Regions from separate parts of the Pilosibacter fragilis genome, predicted to be linked through region 1. Evidence: riboswitches for the same ligand, from Rfam matches in the RefSeq annotation. Region 1 holds a riboswitch; the other holds the start of a gene.
The links. A riboswitch is a leader RNA that binds a small molecule or an ion and turns the genes downstream of it on or off. The one in region 1 is predicted to bind FMN.
Positions count from the first base shown of each region.

Region 2: linked by a shared signal. The riboswitch ahead of ribD (bifunctional diaminohydroxyphosphoribosylaminopyrimidine deaminase/5-amino-6-(5-phosphoribosylamino)uracil reductase RibD) and the one ahead of ABCW45_RS06675 (ECF transporter S component) in region 1 are both predicted to bind FMN.

Region 1 is NZ_JAVYJB010000005.1:197,585-202,127, forward strand. Features, by position in the region: gene ABCW45_RS06670 (polysaccharide deacetylase family protein) at 189-1,352, shown strand; FMN riboswitch at 1,412-1,529, shown strand; gene ABCW45_RS06675 (ECF transporter S component) at 1,689-2,327, shown strand; gene ABCW45_RS06680 (creatininase family protein) at 2,527-3,321, shown strand; gene ABCW45_RS06685 (L-threonylcarbamoyladenylate synthase) at 3,653-4,543, shown strand, end outside.
Region 2 is NZ_JAVYJB010000004.1:46,749-51,291, forward strand. Features, by position in the region: gene ABCW45_RS04625 (iron-containing alcohol dehydrogenase) at 1-799, opposite strand, end outside; FMN riboswitch at 1,037-1,151, shown strand; gene ribD (bifunctional diaminohydroxyphosphoribosylaminopyrimidine deaminase/5-amino-6-(5-phosphoribosylamino)uracil reductase RibD) at 1,453-2,562, shown strand; gene ribE (riboflavin synthase) at 2,585-3,283, shown strand; gene ABCW45_RS04640 (bifunctional 3,4-dihydroxy-2-butanone-4-phosphate synthase/GTP cyclohydrolase II) at 3,409-4,543, shown strand, end outside.

The DNA.
Region 1 (4,543 bases):
TAAAATGAAATTCTGGTAGCTTTCGTTATAATTCTGACGTTTTTCTGAAGTTTGTGAAAAAGGTCCCGAAAAGGTACCTTTATTCGCGGTTTCATGTTAAAATATGGTCACGAGTAGCTGCGAAGGTATGGAACAGTTACAAATACGATCAATATGGTGAGAAGATCACTGGGAAAAGAGGGGAACTTATGGATTGGAAGAAGATCAGACAGGCAGTCCGCACGGTGCTGGCGGCTGTATTGATCTGCGCTGCATCGGTGGGAATCACCGGTGATCCGGCATATGCGGCGGATATGGGCGCAGTTTACGGAATTTATGAGCATGGAACCGGTTGGAGTGGGTATCATGGTGACAGCAAAACAGCGCGTGCTGGAACCGGAAGCTATGTGACGGCGATCCGCGCCAGCCTTCAGGGACAACCTGAGGGAATGAGCGGCACGCTTTCTTACCAGGTGAACTTAAGCGGAAGCGGATGGCTTTCCTGGCAGGAAAATATGACTCCGAATGGAAGCACCGAGACAGATATGCCGTTAGAAGCGGTCCGCATGGCATTTACCGGACAGCTTGCGGAGAATTATGATGTTTATTACTCTGTATATCAGAATGGCTCCTGGACAACTCCGGTGAAGAACGGGGAGACTGCGGGAACCGAAGGACAGGGACTCCGTGTGGATGGTCTCTGGGTAACGGTGACGGGAAAAGGTGCGGAGGTACCGGAAGGCCCGAATGGAAAGAGCGTTGACCCGACAAGACCGATGGTTGCCCTGACCTTTGATGACGGTCCGTCGAAGTATACGCCCCGGATCCTGGATTCCCTGGAAGCGAACGGCGGAAGAGCCACATTCTTCATGGTGGGCAACCGAGTTGCGTCCTATGCGTCTACCGTAAAGCGCATGGCGGATCTCGGATGCGAGACAGACAGCCATACCTGGGCACATACATATCTGACAGGAATGTCTGAGGGAGAGATATTACAGAGCTTAAATCAGACACGCGATGCCATTGTGGCAGCAGGCGGAAACGCGCCGAAAGGTGTCCGCCCGCCGGGAGGAAAGATCAATGATGCCAGTAAGGCGGTTCTCGCAAAGGCTGGAATGCCGTCCATCATCTGGTCCGTGGATACCCTGGACTGGAAGACGAGAAACGCGCAGCACACCATCGACACAGTTCTCAGACAGGTGCAGGATGGAGATATCATCCTGATGCATGACCTCTATGAGCAGAGCGTCATTGCGGCAGAGACGCTGATTCCTGAACTCACGAGAAGAGGTTACCAGCTCGTGACAGTCAGCGAGATGGCAGAGCTCCGCGGTGGCATGGCGGCAGGACAGTCTTATGGACATTTCCGCTAAGAATAAAAAATATTGCAGTATGAAGCAAAATGTGATATTCTGTTAACGAACAAATAAATATCGTTCTTCGGGGCGGGGTGCGATTCCCCACCGGCGGTATAGTCCGCGACCTGCGAAAGCAGCTGATTTGGTGAGATTCCAAAACCGACAGTATAGTCTGGATGAGAGAAGAAATTGTATGACAGGAGTAGTTCATTCAAGCCCCGGACTTTTTCAATGGTCCGGGGTCTTTTTATTTACATGGACAGGGAATCATCCCCACGAGTCCGTGTGAGCCGGCAATCCTGCACAGCAATTCCTTGTAACAGAAGAACAACAAGTACAAGGAGGGACATTATGAACCAGAACAAAGTATTAAGTGTCAGAAATCTCGTGCTGATCGCCATGTTCAGCGCACTCGCAGCCGTATTGGAGACGATCCAGGTGGCGGTTCCGTTTGCACCGCCGTTTTACAAGCTGGACTTCGCGGAGCTCCCGGTACTGATCGGCGGCTTTGCCATGGGACCGGCCCAGGCAGCTCTGATCGCGATCGTTAAGAACCTCTTAAAGCTGCTCTTAAACGGAACAAGCACTTACTATGTCGGCGAGCTCGGAAACATCATTGGAAGCTGCATGTTCTCCGTACCGGCTGCCCTGATCTACCGCAGACATAAAACGAAAAAGACCGCTATGGTCGCTCTCGCCGCCGGTGTCATCTGTGCTATCGTCGGCGCTGTATTCGTAAACTGCGCGATCACACTTCCGTTCTACGCAAAAGTTGCTTTCGGCGGAATCGAGAACATCATCGCAATGGGAACAAAGATCAACCCGGCAGTTACAAACCTGTATACATTCGCGATCTTCATGATCGTTCCGTTCAACCTTGTAAAATGCGGACTGAATGCGATCGTAACAGCACTTGTATATAAGCATGTCAGCGTGATCATCCATGCAGGGGTTCACAGAGAAAAGAAAACTGAAAATACGGCGGCATAACACCTGAAATGGGAGATTCCCCCGGGATAGAGACGGCAAAAGCCGTGTCTGCCTCGGGGGACTTACAATTTATGTGAGAAGTGAGCAAAAGCCTGCGCAGGCACAAAAGTGAGCGCTGGCAGGTGGCAGCAGTACTTGACGGATAACGACCGAAATGAGATAGTGAAGCGGCAATGACTTAAGAAACGGAGAAAATAAAATGGTAAGATATTATAATGAACTGACAAGACTGGAAATGGAACAGGTCGACAAGGACGAGACGGTGGTCATGATCCCGGTGGGAGCGTTGGAACAGCACGGAAACCAGTGTCCGCTGGGTACAGACGAGATCATCGCGGAGGGAACGGCGAGACGGATCAAAGAGGCCTTAGACCGGGAGATCCCGGACTATCCGATGCTGATCTTTCCGCTGATCCCGGTGGGACTCAGCACGGAACATGTGAACTTCTGCGGTTCTGTCACCTTAAAGCCGGATACCTTTTATCATGTTCTCTACGACATCTGCAAAGGCCTGGCGCATCACGGATTCAGGAAGATCGCAATCTTGAACTGCCACGGCGGAAACTCCCCGATCATCCAGGTCTTAAGCAGGGAGGTAAGAAGTGAGCTCGGAATCGCCATATTTATCATCAACTGTGGCGCATTCTTCGGAAACCAGGCGGTAAAAGACACTGTGACACCTGGAAATATCTGGGATTTCCACGGCGGTGAGATGGAGACATCCATGGTTCTCGCGGAGCGCCCGGAGACAGTAAAGCTGGAGACCTCCGAGGCGGGAATCCCGAGAAAGTTCATGGGAAACAAGACATTCACCGTATATGGCCCGATCACTCTTGGCTGGGTTTCAGAAGAGTGGGAGACCGAGGACGGAAAGCCCATCGGAATCGGCGGCGATCCAAGCGGGGCGACGGCGGAGAAGGGCAACCAGATCTACGACAGCTTTGTGGAGTCGATCCTTTCAGGGCTGAAAGAGATCAGAAAGTGGAAAGACTAAGGCACTGTTTCAGAAAATAGTGAAAAAGTGCTGAGAAACCGGTGGACAGATCATTATTACAGCAATATTAAGAAGAACAGAAAAATTGAAATGAATGGAAACGATGCCGGAAAAGCCTGTAAATCCGCCGGAAATCTGTTGCAACCATAACTTTCATGTGCTAAACTGAATACGCAATTGAACAAAGTAAGGTGCTGCGGTTTTATGCAGCACCTTTATCATTACGCGGCAGGCCACAGCGATACCGCCGCATGAGCGTAAAAATGGGAAACCGTATAGAAGAAACACAGGTTTTCTGGACATTTGAGTAATAGAATCGAGAGTGCAGAACATGAATACAAAAGTAGTTCGTATCAAAGAGGAAGAGAAGACAAGAGAGACGCTGGAAAAGAATCCAGGGCTTTTAGAGGCGGCTGAGATCTTGAAAAACGGCGGTCTCGTGGCGTTCCCGACGGAGACCGTTTACGGCCTTGGTGCCAACGCGTTGAATGAGGAAGCGGCAAAGAAGATCTACGCGGCAAAAGGACGTCCGTCCGACAACCCGCTGATCGCCCATATTTCCTGTATGGAAGAACTTCCGGCGATCGTGAAGGAGATCCCGGAGGCGGGCCGGAAACTGGCTGAAAAGTACTGGCCGGGTCCGCTGACCATGATCTTCCCGAAAAAGGACATCGTACCTTATGGAACCACCGGCGGTCTTGATACCGTTGCGGTCCGCATGCCGGTGGATCCGGTGGCAAATTGTCTGATCCATCTCGCAGGTGTTCCGATCGCGGCACCGAGTGCCAACACTTCCGGAAGACCGAGCCCGACAAAGGCGGAACATGTCATCGAGGACATGGACGGAAAGATCGAGATGATCATCGACGGCGGCGATGTGGGAATCGGCGTGGAATCCACTATCGTGGATGTATCCGGCGAGATCCCGACACTTCTCCGCCCGGGCGCGATCACCATTGAGATGCTGCGTGAGACGTTGGGCCAGGTGGATATCGATCCAGTGATCTTAGGACCGGTCAGCGGCGATATCAAGCCGAAGGCGCCGGGAATGAAGTACCGCCATTATGCCCCGAAGGCGGACATGACACTGGTAGAAGGCGACATGGACAAGGTCGTTGCCTACATCAATGAGCAGACAAAGAAAGCGGAAGCAGAGGGAAAGAAAGTCGGCATCATCTGCACCGAGGAGAGTCAGGACATGTACCAGGGCGGAAACCTCGAG
Region 2 (4,543 bases), on a different contig from region 1:
CGAAGTCTCCGCCGTCGTTTCCGCAGCCGGTGAGGCCGTTGTGGGAGAGACTTCCGGACCACATCACCTCGGCTCTCGCGTCATAGTTGTCTGGATCGTCCACAAGGATCTTCGCGTTCGTGATCACGGTGCGCATAAGACCTTCCGCAATGGCATCGGTGATTTCCATATTTCCGCCGTTTGTGAAATAGCGCTCCATGGTATGCATCAGAATATCGGTGCAGCCGCAGGCTGTCTGGTATGGCGGGAGAGTCATTGTGATCTCCGGGTTCATGACAGCGAATACAGGGCGGGAGATATCATTGTTGTAGCCGCGTTTTTCCAGTGTTTCATCGTTTGTGATAACAGAGCTGTTGCTCATCTCACTTCCGGAAGCAGCGATGGTCAGAACAACGCCGATCGGAAGGCATGCGGATGCCTGACGGGCGTGTTCATAGAAATCCCAGACGTCACCGTCGTTCGCGAGACCGTAACCGATGGCTTTTGCGGAGTCGATGACACTTCCGCCGCCTACCGCCAGAAGAAAATCAACGCCCTCCTTTCTGCAGAGCTCGATTCCCTCGCGGACTAAGGAAAGACGTGGGTTTGGGACAACACCGCCAAGTTCCACATAGCTGACTCCGGACGCGTCCAAAGACTCTTTAATGCGTCCGAGAAGACCGGAGCGGATCACGCTGCCGCCTCCGTAGTGGAGCAGGACTTTTTTACAGTTTACATTTTTTACAAGCTTTCCGATCCGGTATTCGGTTTCTTTTCCGAATACGACACGGGTCGGGGTATAGAAATTAAAGTTGAACATGGAATTTCCTCCTTATGCTGTGAAAATAGCAGTGCTTAATATATCAAGTATACTGGAAAATCAAGCACATTGCAAGGATTTTGAGCAAAAGGATCCCCTGCATCGATTTTACATAAATTTTAGATAAGCCCGGATGACAAAAATTCCTGTTAAAAACACTTTACAAATTTAAAATACAGGAGTATATTGTAAACAACCGCTGATGAATATGACGGTCAGCGATAGGACAATTCAATAATAAGTCTTCAGGGCAGGGTGCAAGTCCCTACCGGCGGTAAAGCCCGCGAGCCGAGAGGCATGATCCGGTGAGATTCCGGGGCCGACAGTATAGTCTGGATGAAAGAAGAATTTCAGGTTTGTTTGTGATATGCGGAAGTGATCCGGTACTCGAAAAAGAGGACGGGATCGAGGAATTCCGGATCACGGAAGATCGGATCAGTAGCTCTGGAATAGGAAACTGTTTCAGGGCTTTTTTAATGAAAAGGATCCGGGAAAAGCTGGGAATAACGGAAATTTATATTTCCGGATGAAACAACGGACCGAATATGGAAAACCCTGTAGGCATCTACTTTACAGGTTTTTTAACAGAAAATTCCTATGGAACTTTCTGATTGCGCCTGTAAGGCAGGTTTGCGGAAAGAGGAGTGAAAAAGATGACGGACCGGGATTATATGCTGCGGGCCATTGAGCTTGCAAAGGGGGGACTTGGCTGGACGAGCCCGAATCCCCTCGTGGGAGCTGTGATCGTGAAAAATGGAAGGATCATAGGGGAAGGTTATCATGAGCGGTGCGGAAAACTTCACGCGGAGCGAAACGCCATTGCATCGCTCACGGAAAGTGCGGAGGGCGCGACACTCTATGTGACGTTGGAGCCGTGCTGCCATTACGGAAAGACACCGCCCTGCACGGAGGCGATCCTCGAGCAGAAGATCGCAAGAGTTGTGATCGGTTCAAGAGATCCGAATCCCCTGGTAGCAGGAAAAGGAGCGGCGATCCTAAGAGCAGCGGGAGTCCGGGTGGAAGAGGACTTTATGCGGGAGGAATGCGATGCGTTAAATCCGGTATTCTTTCATTACATCACAAAGAAAACCCCCTATGTGGTCATGAAATACGCCATGACGGCGGACGGAAAGATCGCTGCGCGGACCGGCGACTCCAAGTGGATCACAGGAGAAAGCGCAAGGAAAAAGGTGCAGGAGCTGCGCCACCAGTATATGGGGATCATGGCTGGGATCGGCACGGTCCTGGCAGACGATCCGATGTTAAACGTCCGGATCCCCGGGCTGAAGAGTCCGGTGCGGATCATCTGCGACAGCGGACTCCGAATCCCGATGGATTCACAGATCGTGAAGACGGCAAAGGAGTACCGGACCATCGTAGCGTATGCGGGGGAGCATTCCGGGGAAGGCTGTAAAGAAGCGGAAAAGAAAGCGGAACAGCTTCACGCGGCCGGCGTGGAGACTGTGTCGGTTCCGGACGCAGACGGGCGTGTGGATCTTGGGAAGCTTATGGAATATCTCGGAAAACAGGGCATCGACAGCGTGCTTTTAGAGGGCGGAGGTACCTTAAATGACGCGGCGCTGTCAGCCGGGATCGTAAACGAGATCTGCGCGTTTATCGCTCCGAAGATTTTCGGCGGTGCCGGTGCGAAGACTCCGGTTTCCGGGATCGGTGTGGCGCATCCGGCGGAAGCTGTGAAGCTGACGTTGAGACAGATGGAGACGATCGGGGATGATCTGATGCTCAGATATTCGGTAGATTGAAAATGGGAAAGGAAGTAAGGGCATGTTTACAGGGATCGTAGAAGAACTCGGACAGGTGAAGGCACTTTCCCTGCGCGGAAATTCCGGCACGCTGACGGTAAAAGCGAAAAAAGTCCTGGAAGGAACAAAGATCGGTGACAGCATCGCGGTCAATGGTGTCTGCCTTACGGTCACGAATATGAAAAATAACGAGTTTTCCGCCGACGTGATGGCGGAGACAGTGAGGAGAAGCAGCCTCGGAGCACTGCAGGATGGAAGTTATGTAAATCTGGAGCGGGCCATGGCGGCAGACGGCCGGTTCGGCGGTCATATTGTTTCCGGTCACATTGACGGAACCGGTCAGATCGAATCGATGAGACGGGAAGAGAATGCAGTCTGGGTCACGATCGCATGTGCGGATAAGATCCTGGATCTGATCGTGGAAAAAGGTTCAATCTGCATCGACGGGATCAGCCTCACGGTGGCGGCGGTGACAAAGCGGAACTTTTCAGTGTCGGTGATCCCACATACCGGCGAGGAGACAACGCTTTTGAAGAAAAAAGCGGGGGATCCGGTCAATCTGGAAAACGACATTGTGGGGAAATATATTCAGAAATTTGTGGATATCGGAAGAAATTCCGGTGCATACCGGGGAAAAGCGGAGGACGGCAAGGATGCCGGGGACAGCACGAAAGGAAATTCCGGTCTCAGCATGGAGTTCCTTCAGAAATATGGATTTTAAAACAGATGCTTTGAAGATATTTAGAAACATCCAGAAAATATGAGATCAAAGCGGTTAAAGTTTCAGCAGTAGGAATCCTGCTGAAAGAAAACTTTTAATAAAAGGCTCTGGAAAGGCAGGAAAATATGAACGAGCAATACAACACAATCGAAGAAGCAATCGAAGATCTGCGGGCGGGAAAGATCATTCTCGTGACAGATGACCAGGACCGGGAGAATGAGGGAGATATGATCTGCGCGGCAGAGTTCGCGACACAGGCAAATATCAATTTTATGGCAAGTCACGCAAAGGGACTGATCTGTACGCCGATGAGCGCGGCAGTGGCAGAGCGGCTGGGACTTCCGCAGATGGTATCCGAGAACACGGATAACCACTGCACGGCATTCACGGTCTCCATTGACCATGTGGACACGACAACAGGAATTTCCGCGGCGGAGCGCTCCTACACGATGATGAAATGCGTGGACCCGGCGACAAAGCCCCAGGATCTCAGAAGACCGGGACACGTATTCCCGCTTGTAGCAAGACGGGGCGGAGTACTCGTGAGAAACGGCCATACCGAGGCAACTGTGGACCTCATGCGTCTGGCGGGACTTTCCGAGTGCGGCGTGTGCTGTGAGATCATGGAGGAAGACGGAACCATGATGCGGACCACGAATCTGTGGAAGCTGGCGAAGGAGTACGGACTGAAATTTATCACGATCAAGGAACTGCAGGATTACTGCCGTGTCCATGAAAAACATGTGGTGCAGGAGGCCTGCGCGGACATGCCGACCCAGTACGGACACTTTAAGATCTATGGCTATGTGAACGATATTACCGGCGAGCACCATGTGGCGCTTGTGAAGGGTGATATCGGGGACGGTGAGGATGTGCTCTGCCGCGTGCATTCCGAGTGCCTGACCGGAGATGTGTTCGGTTCCATGCGCTGTGACTGCGGAAAACAGCTCCAGACCGCGATGCGCCAGGTGGAGGCGGAAGGCCGTGGCATCATCCTCTACATGCGCCAGGAAGGCCGCGGCATCGGTCTGATCAACAAACTGAAGACGTATGTGCTTCAGGAGCAGGGCTTTGACACGGTGGAGGCCAATATCAAGCTTGGTTTTGCTCCGGATCTCAGGGAATACTGGATCGGGGCACAGATCTTAAGGGATCTCGGCGTGAAGTCCTTAAGACTTCTCACGAACAATCCGGAGAAGATCTACGGACTTTCCGGCTTCGGACTTGAGATCCATGAGCGCGTGCCGATCGAGATCGATC